DNA from 4 places in the Pantoea sp. B65 genome. Region 1 is predicted to be linked to each of the others. Evidence: predicted binding sites of a transcription regulator. Region 1 holds the regulator's gene; each other region holds the start of a gene.
The links. The regulator PurR, encoded in region 1, represses purine synthesis genes. The targets are predictions, from matches to a motif close to CANGCAAACGTTTGCNTG.

Region 1 (5,877 bases):
CGTTACCGAGATCGTAATGCTCTTTGCCGACAATCCAGGCGCGTTTTTTTGATTGCAGATTAGTCAGCCGTGCCGCTGCGATGCGCAACGTATCTTTGAAATGGCGCGGGAGTTGCTGGTCAAGTTTATGTTTTAACACCCGATGAAAAAACATATCGAGGCGTTCACACTCCCACCAGCCATCCATATAGCTTTCGCCGAGCCCCAGTGAGCCTTCCTGCAATACACGCCGGAAAAAATCGGGATTTTTCACCTGGATATCCCAGGGGTGAGAGCCATTCACTTCCACACCGGCTACCTGCAGCATTTCATGGACGATGCGATACCAGTGATTTTCTTCCAGGCCCAATTCTTCTATACACGATGAACTCATAGCTTCTCCATCACCTGCTGTGATTAGAACCTGAGAATTAGAATAGCTAATTTCTACAGGATTGTGAGAGAACTCACGGAAAATCCGTGCGCCTGATATCCGACGTTTAACAGAGGATTGAAAATGAACGAAAAATACCTTGCCTTACTGATGCTGCAGCGATGTTAGTAGCGCAGGCGGCAGATATGCTGCCCCGGTTTCCCGCGACTGGCTGCAATATCGATACTCAGGTTTGGTCCTGCAGAGATGCGTTGCGAATGCCACGCCGTAAAACACCACGACAGCCCTGTCAGGTCTGACCAAATAATGTTAATTTATTGTTATATAATATTGCCTTAGATGAGTATATGCTCACGGCAGGCAATATTCAATACAATATTGTTAGCGAGCTAACTAAATGATTTCATTCACTGATGTGATGTGGCGTCGACTGCTTTGACCAACCGCTGTTTTTCGCTCTTGCGCTGAAATTGTAGCGCATATCCGATCAAAGCAAGAACAACGGTCAGCAACATAATTGCGGTGGTGGTCAGCAGCGTTTCGGCAATTAGCGTCGATACGGCCATGCTGGCGAGAAAGCACAGACCGAGTTGCAGCATATTCTGTAATGCTGCGGCTTTTCCGGTGGCCTCGGGGAAGGGCAGCAGTGCGTTAGCCACCACAATCGGATAGATCGCGCCATTCGCCATCGCCATACCGCAAAACGGGACCAGTAGCGCCGTCAGTGTTACCTGGCCGGACAGCGCCACGGCAAAGATGGCGCTGATGCTGATGGCATAACCCAGCAGCAGCCAGCGCAACAGGGTGGCGCCTGCCAGACGCTGTAGCAACGCGCGACAGCCAAAACCACCCAGTAAAAAAGCCAGCGTTTGCGGAATATAACTCAGACCGATATCGCCTGGCGTCAGCCCCAGATCGGCAAGAATAAACGGCGAACCGGTCAGCCAGGCAAAAAAACTGGCGGAACAGGCGGCATAAATCAGCACATTGCCACTCCAGATGCGCGATTTCAGCAACAGCAGAAAGCTGACCAGGGGTTGCACGCTGACGCGGTTTTTTACTGTCGCAGATTTAAGCCGCAGCGTCGGGATCAGCAATGCCAGCGCAATCAGCAGCAGTGCGACAAAGATCGCGCGCCAGCTAAAATGGTTCAGCAGCCAGGCGCCCAGCAGCGGCGCCAGCGCCGGAGAGAGCGCTACCAGCGGCATAATGGTGGCGAAGACACGATTAGCCTGCGCACCGTGATAGCGGTCGACGACCAGCGCCTGCCAGCTGACCGCTGCGGAACAGACCCCCACCGCCTGGATAAAGCGCAACACCAGCAGCAGGGTGGCATCCTGCACCAGCAGCATACCGGCGCAACCGAGGGCAAACAGACTCAGCCCCATTACCAGCACCGGTTTACGCCCGATGCGATCCGACAGTGGCCCCCAGAACAGTTGCGCACAGGCAAAACCGGCAAGGAAGATACTCAGGCTGGCGCTGATAGCGCCAGGATGGGTGTGCAGGTCCTGTTGCATGGCGCCAAACGCCGGCAGGTACATATCGGTAGCAAGAAAACCCAGCATGCTTAACAGCGCCAGGTAAACAATAAATCCTTTTGACTTGATCATCAGATAACTCTTTTTTATGCAGGTGATGTAACGCGCAGAGTGTAAGCGGGTGCACTGTGGCTTGTGAAACGCTAATATTTGCCTATTGCGTTGAAAAATTTTGCAGGCAGGATATGTGGTCAGAACATTCTCTTGAAGTGGTTGATGCGGTTGCACGTACCGGCAGTTTTAGCGCCGCCGCCAGTGAGCTGCATCGTGTGCCCTCGGCGGTCAGCTATACCGTACGTCAGCTGGAGCAGTGGCTGGCGGTTCAGCTGTTTGAACGCCGCCATCGCGATGTGGTACTTACCGCTGCCGGTAAAGTTTTTATTCAGGAAGGCCGCGCTGTTATCAAAAAAATGCTTGCCACCCGCCGTCAGTGTCAGCAGGTGGCCAATGGCTGGCGCGGGCAGTTAAGTATCGCGATCGATTTGATTGTTAAACCGCAGCGCAGCCGCCAGCTGGTACTCGATTTCTATCGCCATTTCCCGGATATGGAACTGCTGGTTTCCCATGAGGTATTTAATGGCGTCTGGGATGCGCTGGTGGACGGGCGGGTTGATATGGCGATTGGCGCCACCCAGGCGATCCCGGTCGGCGGGCGTTTTGGTTTTCGCGATATGGGGGCGCTAAACTGGCGCTGCGTGGTCAGTGCCGGACATCCGCTGGCGCGGCAGCAGGGAACGATAGAGGAAGAGACGATTCGTCAGTGGCCGTCGCTGGTGCTGGAAGATACCTCGCGCAGCTTACCGAAGCGGATTACCTGGACGCTGGATAATCAGCGGCGTCTGGTGGCGCCGGACTGGGATACCGCCTTTGATTGTCTGCTGGCGGGATTATGCGTTGGTATGGTGCCCGGGCACTTCGCCGCACCGTTGCTCGCCAGTGGCGAACTGACGGAGCTGAGCCTGCCGGCGGGTTTTCCCGACAGCCCATGTTGCGTCAGCTGGGCAGAACAGAGCGCGTCGCCGGCGCTGAGCTGGCTACTGGATTATCTGGGCGATGCGGAAACCATGAATGCCGAGTGGTTGCACGAGGCGTGATCACCGGCCACCGCCGTGGCCGGCCAGAAGATTAGCGACGATAATCGCGGAATGGGCCATCGGCGACGGAACGGCGCTCGATCAGTGAAGGATGCACTTCAATGGTCTGAGGATCTTCGCGTTTACTGGTAATGCGGTCCAGCAGCATATCAAAGGCGGTTTGCCCGAGACGTTCTTTTGGCTGATGCACAGTGGTCAGCGCCGGTGTGAAATAGCGCGCGTTACGCACATTATCATAACCGATCACCGAAATATCCTGCGGCACCCGCAGGCCCATCTCATCGGCGGCGCAAATCGCCCCCATCGCCATAATATCGCCGCCGCAAAACACTGCGGTTGGCCGCTGCTTCTGCGACAGAATTTGCTGCATGGCGCGATAACCGGATTCCGGTTCAAAGTCACCCTGCACAATCCACTCATCGCGCACATGGATGCTGGCTTCGTGCAGCGCTTTCAGAAAACCGGCATGACGGCCGCCGCCGGTATTACGCTCCAGCTGGCCGGGGATCGCGCCGATATCGCGGTGGCCGCGATCGATCAGATAGCGACCCGCCATATAACCACCCTCAAAGGCATTATCCAGCACGGTATCGGTAAAGTCGCCGCGCGATTCGCCCCAGTCCATCACCACCATCGGGATATTGCGATTCTCTTCCAGCATTTTCAGCAGGTCATCCGGATACTCAGAACACATCACCAGCAGGCCATCGACGCGTTTTTGCGCCATCATCGACAGATACGCCTGCTGCTTTTGCAGATCGTTATGGGCGTTACCGAGGATCAGCGTATAGCCTTTGGCAAAGCAGCGGGTCTCTACCGCTTCAATAATTTCAGCAAAGTAGGGCGCTTCACTGGAGGTCGCCAGCAGACCAATCGATTTGGTATGGTTAACCTTCAGACTACGTGCAACGGCGCTGGGCGAGTAGTGCAGCGCTTTGATGGCGGCCCAAACCGCTTCGCGCGTATCTTCAGCGACAAAGCGTGTTTTATTGATGACATGTGAAACGGTGGTGGTGGAAACACCGGCGCGTTTCGCCACATCCTTAATTGTTGCCATTAAACTGGTACTCCTGCGCTTATCTCAACGCATTGATAAATAGCATGTTAAACGTTTGCGTACCCCTGGCGATTTTCAGGCGGCCATGGGGGTTCATTGTTGCATTCTGAGTGACGTCGGGAAGGAGAATGACGTCAGGAAACACGGCAAGTAACGCGGTGTTGCAGTTGTTGCGCAACGGAAAAAAAGAATTCTATCAAGGCTGTGAGAAGAAAACGAGATTTTTACTTGCAACTGTGGGAAAATCCACACAGTTATTGATTGTATACTCATGACTTATGGGTCTTTTAGGAGCGTAGTATGGATACCAATCTGAAGTTATCTCTGATGACCACCGTTGGCTCACTGTTAGTGATTATCGCTTTTAGCTTTGTTGCGGTGATGAACTGATTTTCTCACCACCCGGCGGTTTTTCCACTAGCGGTAAGAAACGCCTGATGGGGTATGCGTCAGGCGTTTTTTTTTGCATCTATGCGTTGATGTTACGCAAAATAGTGAGCGCTGGCACGGTAAATCGCCATCCCCGATCCGGCGACAGTATCGGGATTAAGCACCCCCAGCGCCTGACGGATCCAAAGATATTTATTAAAGCCGCGTACAGCTTGCCTGCGCGTCAGGGTAGGGTATCCGGTTAATTCTCTTATTTTATTCCTGATAGCATCCGTCTGGAAAATCCCTTCCTCTTCTTTGATCCCCATAATACCCTGTGACAAAATATCTGTGGAATGCTCTGCCGTCATTTCATCATCAAGATACCAGTAATCGGTCGTTTCCGGACCGGTTACACTCAATCCCAAAGCGGTATCTTTGAATGTTTCCATATGGCTGTATTCGTGAATCAGATTTTTAACCCTGACCTCAGGGGAGTCGCTAAAAAAGCTTTCAGCCAGAATAACTGCGCCCTCATCAGCTATTGCCGCAGCGATAACATCGGATTTTTCATGCAAATATCTTATTAGGGAAAATCGCGAGCGTTTTACTGTATCATTCCGAATCGTCTGAATAACATCTCTGGTCATCGCCCAAACTTTGACTAATGATGAAAATAACTCAACATCAGCTTTACCTATATAGGGTTCAAGCAGCGTTTGTGTGGCGGAAGGATGACTATGTGCCATAAGCAGAGCCCTATCCAGTACCGTTTTAGCGCGTTTTAAACTATTTTCAATCACTACCCGTTTCTCTTTATCTTGTTGTGCAATGATCGTCAGATTCTCAGCGATAATTTCAGCACCATGCATTGCCGTCCATTGTGATAGTTTTTTATAGATGCGTTGATCAGTATCGGGGTGCTCGCCAGGTGGATAAATTCTATGTGGCATTAACCCATCAGGATCACGATAGCTCACCGGGTTATTGATTACCATTATATACAAATTGAGCCCGGCCAGGTTCCCGGCCGGATCGGCGCTCAGCCAGCGCCCGGCCCAGCACTGATAATAACGGTAACCGTAGTAATACAGCCCGCTGGCATCGCGTTCCTTGCCGCTGTAGCGGCGGGTTTTATACTCCGCTTCCGCCTGGCTTCTTGCCGTGCGGATCGCCGTACCGCCATACGGGTAATACTCCTCCTGACTGATTAACTCGCCCTGCGCATCCACTTCCAGCCCGCTGCTGCCGGTGAGGTTATCGTAGCTGTAGCGCAGCGAGTTATTGCTGATACCGGCGGGCAGTCCGCTCTGCCAGTGCAGCAGCCGCACCTGCGCCGCACCGGCTTCACCGGCGGTGAGGGTGTGCAGCTCCGCCTTCAGGGTTTCGCCGGTATGGCTGGTGTGCCGCTCAAGGCCGGGTAAATAGGTTACCCTCTGCGTC
Region 2 (5,877 bases), on a different contig from region 1:
CGAACGACTGGCGGCGGAAGAGGTGGTGCGACACTGGCAGAAACGCTGCAGATCGGCGCCCCATGCTAACGAAATCGATTTCTACGCGCTGTTGTTCAGTATCATTCATACGCCGACCACCGACGCCATCGGGCATGACAATGAACACCATCTGATGCAGGCGGTGAAGCTGCTGATACAGCGTTTTCAGACGCTGTCCGGTATGCACTTTAACGATGAAGAGGGACTGACCAGCCAGCTGTATACGCATCTGGCACAGGCGCTCGACCGCAGCTATTTCGCCATCGGTATCGACGGCAGCCTGATGGAAGAGATAACCCGACTCTATCCGCGCCTGTTACGCACCACCCGTAGCGCCATCGCCCCCTTTGAGAGTCACTATGGCGTGCAGTTTTCGCCGCAGGAATCCGTGCTGGTCGCGATTATTTTTGGCGCCTGGCTGATGCAGGAAAGCGCCATGCAGGAGAAACAGGTGCTGTTATTAACCGGCGATGATGAGGCGCTTGAGCAGGAGATTGAGCTGCAGCTGCGTGAAATGACGCTGCTGCCGCTCAATATCAAATATCAGGATATGCAACAATTTCAACGCGAGGGCGCGCCGAAAGATACCGCACTGGTGATCACTCCTTACGCCACCCCGCTGCCGCTCTATTCACCGCCGCTGATCCATGCGGAATTACCACTCAGTGATAAACAGCAGCGACGGATCCGCACGCTACTTGAGGCCTGAGGATTGCGCAGCAATCGCCGGACGCAGAAACAGCGCCGGTAGTGTCACCAGTGCCATCACCCAGAATAACCCGCCGTGCAGATGCTGATACAGCAGACCGCACACCATGGTCATCAGCGCAATGCCGCCGCCCATCGCCAGCGCCGAGTAGACCGCCTGCAGACGGATCACTTCGCCGCCCTGGCGGGCTGCAATAAAGCGTATGGCGGCTAAATGACAGATAGTAAAACTGCCGCAGTGTAAAATCTGCGCCACCATCAGCCATGGCAGCGCCGTTGTGGCGCCCATCAGGCTCCAGCGCACCAGCGCACAGACGCCCGACAGCAACAGCAAATCGCGCGCGCTCCAGCGGCGAAACAGACGCCCGCTGGCAGCAAAGATAATGATTTCCGCCACCACCCCCAGCGACCACAAGTAACCGACGGTACTGGCGGAATAGCCCGCCTCCTGCCAGTAAATCGCACTGAAACCGTAGTAAGCAGCGTGTGCGCCCTGCAGGAGGGTAACGCAGAGCAAAAAGCGCCAGACCGCATTCTCCTGCAACAAACGACGCCAGACCGGCCAGCCGGCATGCTCCCCCTGTTTTAACCCTCCGGCCGGCATCACTGCCGGTCGGAGGGTCATGCCGGCAAACAGCGTGACCACACCGCCGGTCAGCAGCAGCAGAATCGCCTGTGCCGACCAGGCACTGACCAGCACCCCGGTGAGTGCCGAGCTGACGACAAACGCCAGCGATCCCCACAGGCGCACCGGCCCATACTCCAGCGCGATCTGGCGTTGCCAGGTCGCCGCCAGCGCATCGCTAAGCGGCACTAAGGGGGAGAAAAACAGATTGAAACCAGTCATTACCAGCAGTAACCACCACCACTGATGGCTGAACCAGAAGCCCAGCACAAACAGCCCGGTCAGCAGAGCCAACAGGCGCAGGGCGGTGACCAGTTGCGCAGGATTTTTAACCTGAGAGGCGATCAGTAAGCTGCCGGTAAAGCGCGCGATCATACCAGCGCCAAGCAGTAAGCCGATTTTCCCGGCATCAAGACCGGTATCTTTTAGCCAGACAGCCCAGAACGGCAGATAAACGCCATAAGCGAAGAAATAAGTAAACCAGGCCAGACCCAGCCAGTACGCAGAACGGATTGCCATTTTCCCTCCGACAATGAGGGCGATACTCTGGCAGAGAAAGGATTAAGAAGCAATTTTATGCCAGGCAGTCGGGCTGCCTGGCAAAGGTCGACTTAAGCGTAAACCGGGAAGCGCGCGCAGATCTCCAGCACTTGCTGTTTCACGCGTTCGATATTGCCTTCGTCGTTGATATTATCGAGGATATCAACAATCCAGCCAGCCAGCTGACGCACTTCAGCTTCTTTGAAGCCGCGGCGGGTAACTGCCGGTGAACCGATACGGATACCGGAAGTGACAAACGGGCTCTTCGGATCGTTAGGCACGCTGTTTTTGTTAACCGTGATGTTAGCACGGCCCAGCGCCGCATCCGCTTCTTTACCGGTCAGGTTTTTATCCACCAGATCCAGCAGGAACAGGTGGTTGTGCGTACCGCCGGAAACCACTTTGTAGCCGCGTTCGAGGAACACTTCAACCATCGCTTTGGCGTTTTTAGCCACCTGCTGCTGATATACCTTGAACTCAGGTTCCATGGCTTCTTTCAGCGCCACCGCTTTACCGGCGATCACGTGCATCAGCGGGCCGCCCTGGCCGCCAGGGAACACGGCAGAGTTCAGTTTTTTGTACAGATCTTCATCACCGCCTTGCGCCAGAATCAGACCGCCGCGTGGGCCAGCCAGCGTTTTGTGCGTGGTGGTGGTCACGATATGAGCGTGAGGAACCGGGTTTGGGTATACGCCAGCGGCAACCAGACCGGCAACGTGCGCCATATCCACAAACAGATAAGCACCAATGCTGTCAGCGATTTCACGCATTTTTGCCCAGTCGCAAACGCCAGAATAGGCAGAGAAACCACCGATAATCATTTTCGGCTGATATTTCTGCGCCTGCGCAGCCAGTTCTTCGTAATCGATTTTACCGGTTTCGTCGATGCCGTAAGGCACCACGTTATACAGCTTACCGGACAGGTTGACCGGAGAACCGTGAGTCAGGTGACCACCGTGCGCCAGGTTCATCCCCAGAATGGTGTCGCCCGGCTGCAGCAGCGCAGTGTAAACCGCAAAGTTAGCCTGCGAACCGGAGTGCGGCTGCACGTTGGCGTAATCGGCGCCAAACAGCTCTTTCGCACGGTCGATGGCCAGTTGCTCAACGATATCCACATATTCGCAGCCGCCGTAGTAACGTTTGCCTGGATAGCCTTCGGCGTATTTGTTAGTCAGCTGTGAACCTTGCGCCTGCATAACACGCGGGCTGGTGTAGTTTTCAGAAGCAATCAGCTCAATGTGCTCTTCCTGACGCACTTTCTCTTGCTCCATCGCCTGCCACAACTCGGCATCATAATCGGCAATGTTCATATCACGCTTTAACATCCGCATCTCCTGACTCAGCTAACTTTATAAAAACGGCAGTGAATGGCCCTTAAGGGCGCAGACCCACAGTTTAAACTGTTTTGCCGGCTATTGGATAGCAGCAAAGGCAGCTTTTTACGCAAACGATTGGCTCCAGCGCCGGCGAGGGTTTATTAGCATTTTTGCAAGCTTTTCCTGCAGGATAGTTCTTCATCTGCAGATGCATTTTTTTCACCATGGTCAGGGTGGGCGCGGTGCTTTAAAACCATTTTTTACCGCGGGTTATTTACAAACTTCAGCGCTGCGCTATAAGATGCATTTAAAATACATCTTTATAAAAACCGTCTTCCTGAGGAGTAACACCATGCTTGATGCCCGCACCATCGCCACCATTAAATCAACCATTCCGGCTATCGCCGCCACCGGCCCGGCACTGACCGATCACTTTTACCAGCGCATGCTGTCGCACAATCCTGAACTGAAAGATGTGTTCAATATGAACAACCAGCGCAACGGCGATCAGCGTGAAGCGTTATTCAATGCCATCTGCGCTTACGCCACTAACATTGAAAATCTGGCGGCGATTTTACCGGCGGTAGAGCGGATCGCGCAGAAACACGCCAGCCTCAATATTCAGCCGGAACAGTATCAGATTGTCGGTAAGCATCTGCTGGCGACCATTGATGAACGGCTGAGCCCGGGCAATGAGGTACTGGAAGCCTGGGGCAAAGCCTGGGGCGTACTGGCCAGTGTCTTTATTCAGCGCGAAGCAGCGATTTATCAGCAAGCGGAGCAAAAAGTCGGTGGCTGGCGCAATACCCGTACCTTCCACATCAGTGAGATTGCGACGCAAAGCAGCTTAATTAAAAGTTTTGAGCTCACCCCGAGCGATGGTCAGCCGGTGGCGGATTATCGTCCGGGGCAGTATCTGGGGATCACGGTGAATGACGCCAGTTTTGAGAATCAGGAAATTCGCCAGTATTCGCTGACCCGTTCGCCGGATGGCCGCAGCTATCGCATTGCGGTCAAACAGGAAGCCCGGGGTACCGTATCCGGCTGGCTGCATCAGCGGGCAAAAGTCGGTGACGAGTTGCAGCTGGCGGCGCCGGCCGGTGATTTCTTTATCGATGTCAGTGCGGATACGCCGGTGACATTGATCTCGGCAGGGGTTGGTCAGACGCCAATGCTGGCGATGTTGCACAGTCTGGCGGACCGACATCATCCCGCGCAGGTGAACTGGTTACATGCGGCGCAAAATGGCCAGCTGCATGCCTTTAGTGATGAGGTGAATGCGCTTGGGGCGCGACTTCCGGCGTTTTATCGCCATGTCTGGTATCAGCAGCCAGCCGCAGAAGATACCGGGCGCTATCACAGCGCAGGATTAATGGACCTGCGCCCGGCAGAAGCGCATCTGCAGCACGCCAATATGCAGTTTTACCTCTGCGGACCAATTGGTTTTATGCAGTTCGCCGTGCGGCAGTTGCTGGATGCAGGCGTGAACGCCGGGCAGATCCATTACGAAGTGTTTGGACCGCATAAGCTGGTGTAGACGGGTACGGGCGGTATCAATGCCGCCCCTACGATGCCACTCCTGCGGCGATTTAACGCACCGCGTTAAATGGCTTCTTCATCCTCTTCGCCGGTACGGATACGTACCACGCGAGAAACATCAAAGACAAAGATTTTGCCGTCGCCGATTTTACCGGTTTGCGCAGTGCGCATAATGGTTTCAACGCAGATATCAACGATATCGTCGGCAACCACAATTTCAATTTTCACTTTTGGCAGAAAATCGACCATATACTCCGCACCGCGGTACAGCTCAGTGTGGCCTTTCTGACGACCAAAGCCTTTTACTTCGGTCACCGTCATCCCGGTAATACCGACTTCCGCCAGTGACTCACGCACGTCATCGAGTTTGAACGGTTTAATAATCGCATCAATCTTTTTCATGGCAGACCCTTTTTCTCTCCCTCCGTGGCCGGACGGGTTACATTCAGTATATGTGTTGCGGACAGATACCGAAGTGCGGCCTGTCTCTGTGCGCTGGCTAAACTAACATAACTCAGCGGCCAGGCGGCACTAAAAACTACTCTTTAAAATCGGCGGCATCCAGCTCGTGGCGCGACAACAGCTTATAAAATTCCGTGCGGTTACGACCGGCAAGACGTGCGGCGTTAGTGACATTGCCTTTGGTCATTTGCAATAATTTACGCAAATAGTTGAGCTCAAACTGGTTACGCGCCTCGACAAAAGTCGGCAAGGCGGTGTTTTCACCCTCCAGCGCCTGCTCCACCAGCGCTTCACTGATCACCGGCGATGACGTCAGCGCCACGCACTGCTCAATCACGTTAACCAGCTGACGCACATTGCCCGGCCAGCTGGCAGCCAGCAATCGCTTCATCGCGTCAGTGGAAAAACTGCGCACCTGAGGTTTATGACGATCGGCGGTCTGCCGCAACAGATGGTTGGCCAGCAGCGGAATATCTTCCGCCCGCTCATGGAGCGCCGGAATACGCAGGTTAACCACATTAAGACGGTAAAACAGATCTTCACGAAACTCTTTCTTCTCCATCGCTTTCGGTAAGTCGCGATGGGTGGCGGAGATAATGCGCACATTGATATCCAGATCGCGATTGCTGCCCAGCGGGCGCACTTTGCGTTCCTGCAGAACACGCA
Region 3 (5,877 bases), on a different contig from region 1:
CCGCTTCCAATATTCAGAGTCTGAATACCGAAGAGAAAGATGGTCGTGTGTATAGCGCGTTTATTCGTCTGACCGCACGTGACCGCGTTCATCTGGCAAATATTATGCGTAAAATCCGCGTTATGCCGGATGTTATTAAAGTTCACCGTAACCGTAATTAGCGCCTGATATGAATGCTCAACGCTTTGCTCGTATTCGCGAGATGCTTGCCGCGCGGCAGCACGATCTGACCGTCTGCATGGAACAAGTTCATAAGCCGCATAACGTCTCTGCCGTGATCCGTACGGCAGACGCCGTTGGCGTGCATGAAGTCCATGCCGTCTGGCCCGGCCACCGCATGCGCACTATGGTCTCTGCCGCAGCGGGCAGCAATAGCTGGGTGCAGGTGCAAACCCATCGCACTATCGCTGAGGCCGTCAGTCAGCTTAAACAGCAGGGCATGCAAATCCTGGCAACACATCTGTCTGACAAAGCCGTGGATTTTCGCGAGATTGATTACACGCGCCCCACCTGCATTCTGATGGGTCAGGAGAAAACCGGCATTACGCAGCAGGCACTGGATCTGGCCGATCAGGACATTATTATTCCCATGATCGGCATGGTGCAGTCACTGAATGTCTCTGTCGCCTCAGCATTAATTCTGTATGAAGCGCAGCGCCAGCGTCAGAATGCCGGCATGTACAACCGCACCAGCAGCACCCTTGACGAGGCAGAACAACAGCGTCTGTTGTTTGAAGGGGGTTACCCGGTACTGGCTCGCGTCGCCAAACATAAGGGCCTGCCTTACCCACGGATCAATGACAGTGGCGAGGTAGTCGCTGACGACGCATGGTGGACGACCATGCAATCTTCGGTGAAAAAATGAAAGGCCGCCTGCTGGATGCCGTACCCCTCAGTACGCTTTCCGGCGTTGGCGCCAGTCAGGCTGGCAAACTGGCCAGGCTCGGTCTGCATACCGTGCAGGATTTGTTGCTTCATCTGCCAATGCGTTATGAAGACCGCACCCAACTCTATGCCATAAACGATCTGCTGCCAGGGATCTATGCCACGGTAGAAGGCGAAGTGTTGCATAGCGAGATCAGCTTTGGCCGTCGACGCATGCTGACCTGTCAGATCAGTGATGGCAGCGGCGTACTGACCATGCGCTTTTTCAATTTCAATGCCGGGATGAAAAACAGTCTTGCCGCGGGTAGCCGCGTGACCGCCTATGGCGAGATTAAACGCGGCCAGCGCGGCGCAGAGATTATCCACCCGGAATACCGTGTTCAGGGCGAAAACAGTGTTACCGAGTTACAGGAGACGCTGACGCCGGTCTATTCCACCACCGAAGGCATCCGCCAGGCGACGCTGCGTAATCTTACCGAACAGGCCCTCACTCTGCTGGAGACCTGCGCGATTGCGGAGTTGCTGCCGCCCGATCTCAGCCAGGGAATGATTAGCCTGCCGCAGGCGTTGCGCACCCTGCACCGTCCGCCGCCAGATATGGCGCTGGCCGACCTGGAAAGCGGTAAACACCCGGCCCAGCGCCGGTTGATTATGGAAGAGCTGCTGGCACACAATCTCAGTATGCTGGCGGTACGCGCTGGCGCGCAGCGCTACCACGCATTGCCAATGTCTGCGCGCCATGACCTGAGCGACAAGCTGCTGGCTGCGCTGCCGTTTAAACCCACCGCTGCCCAGCAGCGGGTGGTGGCGGAGATCGAACGCGACCTGGCTCATGATTATCCGATGATGCGGCTGGTGCAGGGCGATGTCGGCTCCGGTAAAACGCTGGTCGCCGCGTTGGCGGCGCTGAATGTGATTGCTTACGGTAAGCAGGTGGCGCTGATGGCGCCGACCGAATTGCTGGCCGAGCAACATGCCAATAACTTCCGTCAGTGGTTTGCGCCGTTAGGTATTGAAGTCGGCTGGCTGGCGGGTAAACAGAAAGGGAAAGCCCGTCAGGCGCAACAGGAAGCGATTGCCAGTGGTCAGGTGGCGATGATTGTCGGCACCCATGCGATTTTCCAGGAGCAGGTGCAGTTTAATGGTCTGGCGCTGGTGATTATTGATGAGCAGCACCGGTTTGGCGTCCACCAGCGTCTGGCGCTATGGGAAAAAGGCGAGGAACAGGGGTTCCATCCCCATCAGCTGATTATGACCGCCACGCCAATCCCGCGAACCCTGGCGATGACGGCCTATGCCGATCTTGATACCTCCACCATCGATGAACTGCCGCCGGGGCGTACGCCGGTAACCACCGTCGCCATTCCTGATACTCGCCGCGCGGATATTATTGCCCGGGTGAAAAGTGCCTGTAGTGAAGAGGGACGCCAGGCTTACTGGGTCTGTACACTGATTGAAGAATCAGAGTTGCTGGAAGCGCAGGCCGCCGAAGCCAGCTGGGAAGAGCTGAAAATTGCGCTGCCGGATCTGCAGGTCGGGATGGTCCATGGCCGGATGAAGCCGCAGGAAAAACAGGAAGTGATGCAATCGTTTAAGCAGGGTGATATCCAGCTGCTGGTGGCCACTACGGTAATTGAAGTCGGTGTTGACGTGCCCAACGCCAGCCTGATGATTATTGAAAACCCGGAACGTCTGGGGCTGGCCCAGTTGCATCAGTTACGTGGCCGCGTTGGACGCGGAGCCATCGCCTCGCACTGTGTACTGTTGTATAAAGCGCCACTCAGCAAAACCGCACAGAAACGCCTGCAGGTGCTGCGCGACAGTAATGACGGCTTTGTTATAGCCCAGTGCGATCTGGAAATTCGTGGGCCAGGTGAAATGCTTGGCACCCGCCAGACCGGCAATGCCGAGTTTAAAGTCGCCGACCTGCTGCGCGATCAGGCGATGATCCCGGAAGTGCAGCGCGTGGCGCGCCATATCCACCAGCACTATCCCGAGCAAGCCCAGGCACTGATTGAACGCTGGCTGCCGGAAACCGAGCGTTATACTAACGCCTGATCGGACATACCTTCGCGTATTGCCACCTCACCCCCCTCTCTCCTGCTATCCATTCCGCCTGAGTTACAGAATTGTTTAATCGATACGGAAAATTGGCAAACGATTGCTTTTGCCTGGCAGAAGATTAAAATCGCCACTTTGCCGCCCGGGAACCGTTAAAATGTCCGCCGAAATTGATGCTGTAACAGCAAACCGTAACCCCACTCCTGCCGCTAAAAGCGAGCTGATTTACCGCCTTGAAGACCGTCCACCCCTGCCACAAACGCTGTTTGCCGCCTGTCAGCATCTGTTGGCGATGTTTGTCGCCGTCATCACCCCGGCGTTGTTGATTTGTCAGGCTCTGGGTTTACCGGCGCAGGATACTCAGCACATTATCAGCATGTCGCTGTTCGCCTCGGGCGTCGCCTCGATTTTACAGATTAAAACCTGGGGACCGGTAGGTTCCGGCCTGCTGTCAATTCAGGGCACCAGCTTTAATTTTGTTACTCCGCTGATTATGGGCGGTATGGTGTTGAAAAACGGCGGCGCCGATGTACCGACCATGATGGCCGCGCTGTTTGGTACGCTGATGATTGCGTCCTGCACCGAAATGCTGCTGTCGCGCGTACTGCATCTGGCGCGCCGCATCATTACCCCGCTGGTTTCCGGCATTGTGGTGATGATTATCGGCCTGTCGCTGATTCAGGTTGGTCTCACCTCCATCGGCGGTGGTTTCGCGGCGATGAACGATCACAGTTTTGGCGCCCCGCGCAATCTGCTGCTGGCCGGGGTGGTGCTGGCGGTAATTATTCTGCTTAATCGTCAGCGCAACGCTTATCTGCGCGTCGCCTCGCTGGTGATTGCGATGGCCGTGGGTTATCTGCTGGCCTGGGCGCTGGATATGCTGCCACAGAGCGGCCCGGCCACCAATAATGCCCTGATCGCCATCCCGACGCCGTTCTATTACGGCCTCGGCTTCGACTGGAACCTGCTGATCCCGCTGATGCTGGTGTTTATGGTGACCTCACTGGAAACCATTGGTGATATCACCGCTACGTCCGATGTATCAGAGCAACCGGTAAGCGGACCGCTGTATATGAAGCGTCTGAAAGGCGGAGTACTGGCAAACGGTCTGAACTCCTTTGTCTCTGCGCTGTTCAACACCTTCCCTAACTCCTGCTTTGGTCAGAACAATGGCGTTATCCAGCTGACCGGTGTCGCCAGCCGCTATGTCGGCTTTGTTGTCGCGCTGATGCTGATCGTACTGGGTCTGTTCCCGGCAGTCAGCGGCTTTGTGCAGCATATCCCTGAACCGGTTCTTGGTGGCGCCACCATTGTGATGTTTGGTACCATTGCCGCTTCAGGCGTGCGTATCGTGTCTCGCGAACCGCTGAACCGTCGCGCGATTATGATTATTGCCTTATCACTGGCGGTGGGTCTCGGTGTTTCTCAGCAACCATTGATTCTGCAATTTGCGCCCGACTGGCTGAAAACCCTGCTTTCTTCGGGCATCGCCGCTGGCGGTATCACTGCCATTGTACTGAATCTGGTTTTCCCGCAAGAGAAGTAACCTGCACCGGGCGGGGCAGAACTCGCCCGTATTCCCACTGATTTTTCAGTGAGTTTGTCTGACTTTACATCCAGCCTGTTGAGCTATATGGGTAATTCAGGCATAACAACCGGACACCGGAAATTCATAGGGAAGGATGCAATGAAATTTATCGGAAAATTTTTTCTGACGCTGCTGTTACTGATTCTGTTAGTACTGGTGGTGATGTATGTTTTGCTGCAGACAAGTTGGGGAGCTGACTGGACCAGTCGCTGGATCAGCGATCGTACCGACTATCATCTGTCGGTAGCCAAAGTTGAGCACGATTTTTCCTCGCCCTCACATCTGATACTGAGTGATGTCACCTTTGGCCATGATGGTCAGCCTGCGGTGCTGGTGGCAAAACGTGTCGATCTGGGCTTTACGCTGGCGCAGTTCAGCGATCCACTGCAATTTGACAGTGTAGAGCTGAGTGGCGGCGCCCTGAATGTTTCTGACAGCAGTGTGGCATGGCCGCTGCAGGCCAGACGCTTACAGCTTAGCGATATGGCTATCGACAGTCCGCACAGCGTACTGCCGATCAGCGCGCAACGCGTCAACGGCGGCGTAATGCCGTGGCAGCCGGGGGTAGGCAATGTACTGGGTAATAATGCCAGCTTCCAGCTGAGTGCCAGCACAATGGTGCTCAATGGCGTCCCCGGCAGCAATGTGCTGTTGCAGGGGCGCATTGATAATCAGCGTCTGGTATTCAGCAATGTCGGCGCCGACCTGGCACGCGGCTCAATGACCGGCAACGCCGAACGTGATGCCCAGGGTAACTGGCGCATCGCAAATCTGCGCCTGAATGATGTACGTCTGCAATCCGCTCAGTCGCTGACCGACTTCCTGCAACCGCTGCTTAACCTGCCTTCGGTGCAGTTCGAACGCGTTGATGTGACCGATGCGCGTTTGCAGGGGCCGGACTGGGCCGTCACCGATCTCGACCTGTCGCTGAAGGATTTGACCTTGCGTAATGGCGACTGGGAAAGCAACGGTGGATCGCTGTCGATGAACGCCAGCAGCTTTATCAACGGCCAGCTGGAGCTTAACGATCCGATTGTGAATATGGACTTCACGCCCGAGGGTATCAATATCTCGCAGTTCAGCTCTCGCTGGGTGAATGGACTGATCCGCACTAAAGGGCAGTGGCTGCGCAGCAATAAGCGTCTGACGCTGGATGAACTGGTGGTTGCCGGTCTGGAGTATACCCTGCCGACAAACTGGCGTGACCGCTGGATGCAACAGCTACCGGGCTGGCTGGATAGCGTGGCGGTAACCCGTTTCGCCGCTAATCGCAATCTGGTGATTGATATCAATCCGGCATTCCCTTTCCAGATGACGGCGCTGGATGGTAACGGCAGTAATCT
Region 4 (5,877 bases), on a different contig from region 1:
GAGCGGGATCATCGCCTGGTTCAGCGCCAGATCTTTACGCTCAAGGCTGTGCATATAGCGCATCATCTCAGTTTCGCTGTGATGACGATTAAATACCGGGTGGGTCAGAATCGCACTCTGACGCAGCAGAGCGGCCGGGATCGACTGGCTGTCAGCCGCCACCTGCGCATCTAACGCGTCAATATCCTGACCATGGTTATCGCCGAGCAGGATCGCCAACAGCATCGCCACGTCTTCACGGGTGGTTGTTTCGTCCAGCGTAATACCCACCGCATGATGGATATCGGTACGCAGGTTACCGCCAAAACTCAGAGCGCGATCGAGTACCGCCGCTTTGTCGGCCACCTCGACAGTTAGGGTATCAAACCAGCTGTTGTGACGCAGCGTCAGACCGCCACGTTTCAGGCCAGCCGCCAGAATATCAGTCAGGCGATGAATACGACCGGCAATACGTTTCAATCCGACCGGGCCATGATACACCGCATACAGACTGGCGATATTGGCCAGCAGCACCTGCGAAGTACAGATATTGGAGTTCGCTTTCTCACGACGGATATGCTGCTCACGGGTCTGCATCGCCATCCGCAGCGCGGTATTGCCGGCAGCATCACGGGATACGCCAATAATACGGCCGGGCATTGAACGCTTATGCTCATCGCGGGCGGCAAAGAATGCCGCGTGCGGGCCGCCATACCCCATCGGCACGCCAAAACGCTGCGCAGAGCCGAACACAATGTCCGCTCCCTGTTTGCCCGGCGCTTCCAGCAGAACCAGCGACATAAAATCGGCGGCGACGCTGACGATCACTTTGCGATTTTTTAATTCGGCAATCAGCTGACGATAATCATGGACTTCACCGGTGGTGCCAGCCTGCTGCAGCAGTGCGCCAAACAGATCCTGGTGATCCAGCACCTTATCGGCTTTATCAACCAGCACCTCGAAACCAAAGGTTTCCGCTCGGGTACGCACCACATCAAGGGTTTGCGGATGAATATCATCAGCCACAAAGAATTTATTGGCATTTTTTAGTTTGCTGACGCGTTTGGCCATCGCCATCGCCTCGGCCGCGGCGGTCGCTTCGTCCAGCAGCGAAGCGGAAGCGATATCCAGTCCGGTCAGATCCAGCGTAACCTGCTGGAAATTAAGCAGCGCTTCCAGACGGCCCTGTGATACTTCCGGCTGGTAAGGGGTATAGGCGGTGTACCAGCCCGGATTTTCCAGCATATTACGCAGGATCACCGGCGGCGTGAGCACCGGCGTGTAGCCCATACCGATCCAGGATTTATACAGCTGATTCTGACTGGCAATCGCTTTCAGCTCGGCCAGCGCCTGATGTTCAGTTAACGCGTCACCGATGGCCGGCGGGCTGGGTAACTGAATATCGGCGGGAACAATCGAGGCGATCAGTTCAGGAACTGAAGCGGCGCCAACGGCAGCCAGCATGGCATCCTGCTGTTCCTGAGATGGGCCAATATGGCGCTCGATAAACGCACCGGTGTGTTCAAGCTGGCTGAGAGTCTGAGTCATTAGCGGTAAATCCTGCATCGGGCATAAGAAAATATTGCTCCCTCCCCCCGCATGGCGGGTGAGAGGGGAGTGACTATTCGTCAATAGCTGACTGGTAAGCATCGGCATCCAGCAACGAATCCAGTTCAGATTCATCGCTGGCTTTGATCTTAAATAACCAGCCGTCGCTGTATGGGTCGCTGTTAACCAGCTCAGGGGCGGCTTCCAGTTCGCTGTTGACGGCAATGATTTCCCCACTCAGCGGCGCGTAGATATCCGATGCGGCTTTTACCGATTCGGCTACTGCACAATCATCACCAGCGGCAAAAGTGGCGCCGACTTCAGGCAGGTCGACAAATACCATGTCGCCCAACAGTTCCTGGGCGTGCTCAGTGATGCCGACGGTATAGCTGCCGTCCGCTTCTTTACGCACCCACTCATGGCTATCACGATACTTCAGTTCACTTGGCACATTGCTCATCGCCACACTCTCCAGAAAAAATAAACGGGTTATTTAGCGACCGGCTTACCGGCGCGCACAAAAACAGGTTTGCTGACCTGCACCGGCATTTCGCGGTTGCGGATCTGTACGATTGCTTTATCACCAATGGCCGCCGGAACACGCGCCAGCGCGATACTGCAGCCCAAGGTTGGGGAGAACGAGCCGCTGGTAATGATGCCCTGATACTGATTGCCCGCGTCATCGCTGAAGCGTACCGGCAACTCATTACGCAGTACGCCTTTCTCTGTCATGATTAAACCAACCAGCTTATCGGTACCTTTCTCACGCTGGTTTTCCAGCGCTTCGCGGCCGATAAAATCACGGTCGGCAGGCTCCCAGCTGATAGTCCAGCCCATATTGGCGGCCAGCGGGGAAATGGTTTCGTCCATTTCTTGTCCGTACAGGTTCATTCCCGCTTCGAGACGCAGCGTATCGCGCGCGCCCAGGCCGGCAGGTTTTACTCCGGCGGCCAGCAGTTGCTGCCAGAAACCGGCAGCCTGTGCCACCGGCAGCGCAATTTCATAACCCGCTTCGCCGGTATAACCGGTGGTGGCGATAAACAGCTCACCGGACTGCACGCCAAAGAATGGCTTCATATCAGCAACGGCCTGACGCTGCGCGTCATCGAACAGGCTTTGCGCTTTCTGCTGAGCATGCGGGCCCTGTACGGCGATCAGCGCCAGGTCGTCACGTTCGGTCAGTTGTACCGCATAAGCAGCGGCATGCTGACTAATCCACGCCAGATCTTTTTCGCGCGTGGCGGAGTTGACCACCAGACGGAAAAAGTCTTCGGTCATAAAGTAAACTATCAGATCGTCAATTACGCCACCGGAAGCGTTCAACATTCCGCTATAAAGCGCTTTACCCGGCCTGGTCAGTTTGGCGACATCGTTCGCCAGCAGGTAACGCAGGAATTCACGGGTGCGGACGCCGTGCAGATCGACAATGGTCATATGGGACACATCAAACATACCGGCATCATTGCGTACCGCGTGATGCTCATCCATCTGCGAACCGTAATGCAGCGGCATCATCCAGCCGTGAAAATCCACCATGCGAGCGCCGCAGGCCTGATGCTGTTCGAACAAAGGAGTCTGCTGAGTCATATCTATCCTGTGCATAAGCAAGTTGTTCGTAGATTCGCGCTTCCTACCGGCAAAACGGTGCAACGCAAACGTTACCTTTGCCCTGAAGTTACCACTGAATGCGCGGATTAACCATAAGCTATACGAGGGCGAATCCGGGTTGCACAATAACGATGCGCGCTGATTCTGCAGAATTTTTCACTGAAAAACTGCGCCATAAGGCACACAATTAATATCAAAAAGCTATTAACGCAGATTAATAAGGCCAGTTGTCAGTCGCGGGGATAAAAAATGACTTTAGCAAAATGGATTATGCATGAGAAAAAATAATGTGAAAATCCGGGTAAAATTAGAATATTTCAAATGTGCCCCAAAACAGGGCGATGTCTCTAAAGTCAAACCAAAGGGGGTCAGGCAGGTCCTGTCATTGATGGATCCCGCGTCACGCGATACGCCGGGCGGAATAAATCCCGCCCCTACAGGGGAATATCTGAAACGTAATACGCCGGGCGGAATAAATCCCGCCCCGACACGGGAATATCTGAATCGTAATACGCCGGGCGGAATAAATCCCGCCCCTACAGGGGAATATCTGAAACGCGATACGCCGGGCGGAATAAATCCCGCCCCGACACGGGAATATCTGAAACGTAATACGCCGGGCGGAATAAATCCCGTCCCTACAGGGGAATATCTGAAACGCGATACGCCGGGCGGAATAAATCCCGCCCCTACAGGGGAATATCTGAAACGCGATACACCGGGCGGAATAAATCCCGCCCCGACACGGGAATATCTGAAACGCGATACGCCGGGTGGAATAAATCCCGTCCCGACACGGGAATATCTGAAACGCGATACGCCGGGCGGAATAAATCCCGCCCCGACACGGGAATATCTGAAACGCGATACGCCGGGCGGAATAAATCCCGCCCCTACACGGGAATATCTGAAACGTAATACGCCGGGCGGAATAAATCCCGTCCCTACAGGGGAATATCTGAAACGCGATACGCCGGGCGGAATAAATCCCGTCCCTACAGGGGAATATCTGAAACGCGATACGCCGGGCGGAATAAATCCCGCCCCTACAGGGGAATATCTGAAACGCAATACGCCGGGCGGAATAAATCCCGCCCCGACACGGGAGTATCTGAAACGCGATACGCCGGGCGGAATAAATCCCGTCCCGACACGGGAATATCTGAAACGCGATACGCCGGGTGGGATAAGTCCCGCCCCTGCATGGGAATACCTGAAACGCGATACGCCGGGCGGAATAAATCCCGCCCCGCGATCGGTGGTTAGCTGCCCCAGCGGAACTATTTTAACCAGTCGGGCAGATCATTTAGCCCCATCGCCTGTTTTAACAAACGTGGCTTAACGCCCGGCAGCGTATCCGCCAGCTTCAGACCGACATCGCGCAGCAATTTCTTCGCCGGATTTTCGCCGGCAAACAGCTCGCGGAAACCCTGCATCCCCGCCAGCATTAACGCCGCACTGTGTTTACGGCTGCGCTCATAGCGACGCAGATAGAGATGCTGACCAATATCCTTGCCCTGCTGCTGCAGACGTTTAATTTCGCCAATCAGTTCCGCCGCATCCATAAAGCCAAGGTTTACCCCCTGCCCGGCCAGCGGATGTACGGTATGTGCGGCATCGCCCACCAGCGCCAGGCGATGGGCGGCGAAATTGCGCGCATAGCGCCCCATAAGCGGGAAAGTCTGACGTTCGCTTTCCACCTGACATAATCCCATCCGCATATCGAAAGCTACCGACAGCTGCTGGTTAAACAGATCGGCGGGCATCGCTTGCAGACGCGTGGCCTCCTGCGGCGCCAGTGACCAGACAATTGAGCACAGATGCGCATCGCTTAGCGGCAGGAAAGCCAGAATGCCATCACCATGAAACACCTGACGCGCTATCGCATCATGCGGCTGTTCAGTACGAATATTGGCAACCAGCGCATGATGCTGATAATCCCAGAAGGTTAACGGGATATCGGCTTTATTACGCAGCCAGGAATTGGCGCCGTCAGCGGCAATCAACAGGCGGGCGCTCATCATATTGCCATCCTGCAGGGTGATAAAAGCTTCATTGTCGCCAAATGCCACCTGTTGCAGCCGGGTCGGCGCAATCAGCGTAATATCACTCAGCTGGCTGGCTTTCTGCCACAGCGCCTGGTGAATCACCTGATTTTCAATAATATGGCCAAGGTGCGCCATCCCTTGCTGCTCATCATCAAAAGCGATTTGACCAAAACTGTCACGATCCCATACCTGCATACCGTGATATGGCGTGGCGCGCAGTGCAAGGATCGAAGACCAGACGCCAAGATGCTGCAACAGCCGTTCGCTGGCGGCGTTAATCGCCGAAACACGCAGTCCCGGCGGCGCACCGGCAGCCATCTCCTGCGGCTGGGATTTTTCCAGCACCGCCACGCGCAGCCCGCTGCCCTGCAATCCGCAAGCCACCGCCAGGCCAACCATACCGCCGCCGGCGATCACTACGTCAAATGTTTGCATGCAAATCCTCTTATCAACGCTTCACCCAGCCGAGCGTGCGCTCAGCCAGCATATGGCGCATCAGCGGTAAATTGTCCATGGCCATCAGGCCGAGATTGCGTCCTGCCACCAACGGCGCATAGCGGTTGGCAAACAGCCGCACCAGACTGTCGGTAATCGCAACGGTGGTTTGTCGATCGGGCTGACGGCGGTGATGGTAACGTTGCAACACGGCAAAACTGCCGGGATCCTGCTGCTGACGACTGGCGCTCGCCAGGGT

Region 2: the regulator PurR is predicted to act here: its motif matches at 3,335-3,352, upstream of glyA (serine hydroxymethyltransferase).
Region 3: the regulator PurR is predicted to act here: its motif matches at 3,036-3,053, upstream of JWF83_RS23160 (nucleobase:cation symporter-2 family protein).
Region 4: the regulator PurR is predicted to act here: its motif matches at 3,176-3,193, upstream of gcvT (glycine cleavage system aminomethyltransferase GcvT).

The regions. Positions count from the first base shown of each region.
Region 1 is NZ_JAHXPU010000036.1:76-5,952, reverse strand. It holds gene cfa (cyclopropane fatty acyl phospholipid synthase) at 1-373, opposite strand, end outside; gene punC (purine nucleoside transporter PunC) at 781-1,986, opposite strand; gene punR (DNA-binding transcriptional activator PunR) at 2,100-3,008, shown strand; gene purR (HTH-type transcriptional repressor PurR) at 3,040-4,065, opposite strand; gene JWF83_RS14340 (YnhF family membrane protein) at 4,366-4,455, shown strand; partial or broken gene JWF83_RS14335 (RHS repeat-associated core domain-containing protein) at 4,548-5,877, opposite strand, start outside.
Region 2 is NZ_JAHXPU010000016.1:121,722-127,598, reverse strand. It holds gene csiE (stationary phase inducible protein CsiE) at 1-730, shown strand, start outside; gene JWF83_RS05985 (3-phenylpropionate MFS transporter) at 716-1,873, opposite strand; gene glyA (serine hydroxymethyltransferase) at 1,966-3,219, opposite strand; gene hmpA (NO-inducible flavohemoprotein) at 3,563-4,747, shown strand; gene glnB (nitrogen regulatory protein P-II) at 4,813-5,151, opposite strand; gene glrR (two-component system response regulator GlrR) at 5,288-5,877, opposite strand, start outside.
Region 3 is NZ_JAHXPU010000044.1:113,567-119,443, forward strand. It holds gene spoT (bifunctional GTP diphosphokinase/guanosine-3',5'-bis pyrophosphate 3'-pyrophosphohydrolase) at 1-161, shown strand, start outside; gene trmH (tRNA (guanosine(18)-2'-O)-methyltransferase TrmH) at 170-865, shown strand; gene recG (ATP-dependent DNA helicase RecG) at 862-2,943, shown strand; gene JWF83_RS23160 (nucleobase:cation symporter-2 family protein) at 3,104-4,492, shown strand; gene JWF83_RS23165 (AsmA family protein) at 4,634-5,877, shown strand, end outside.
Region 4 is NZ_JAHXPU010000044.1:336,967-342,843, forward strand. It holds gene gcvP (aminomethyl-transferring glycine dehydrogenase) at 1-1,527, opposite strand, end outside; gene gcvH (glycine cleavage system protein GcvH) at 1,601-1,987, opposite strand; gene gcvT (glycine cleavage system aminomethyltransferase GcvT) at 2,017-3,114, opposite strand; gene JWF83_RS24095 (hypothetical protein) at 3,521-4,477, shown strand; gene ubiI (FAD-dependent 2-octaprenylphenol hydroxylase) at 4,416-5,618, opposite strand; gene ubiH (2-octaprenyl-6-methoxyphenyl hydroxylase) at 5,632-5,877, opposite strand, start outside.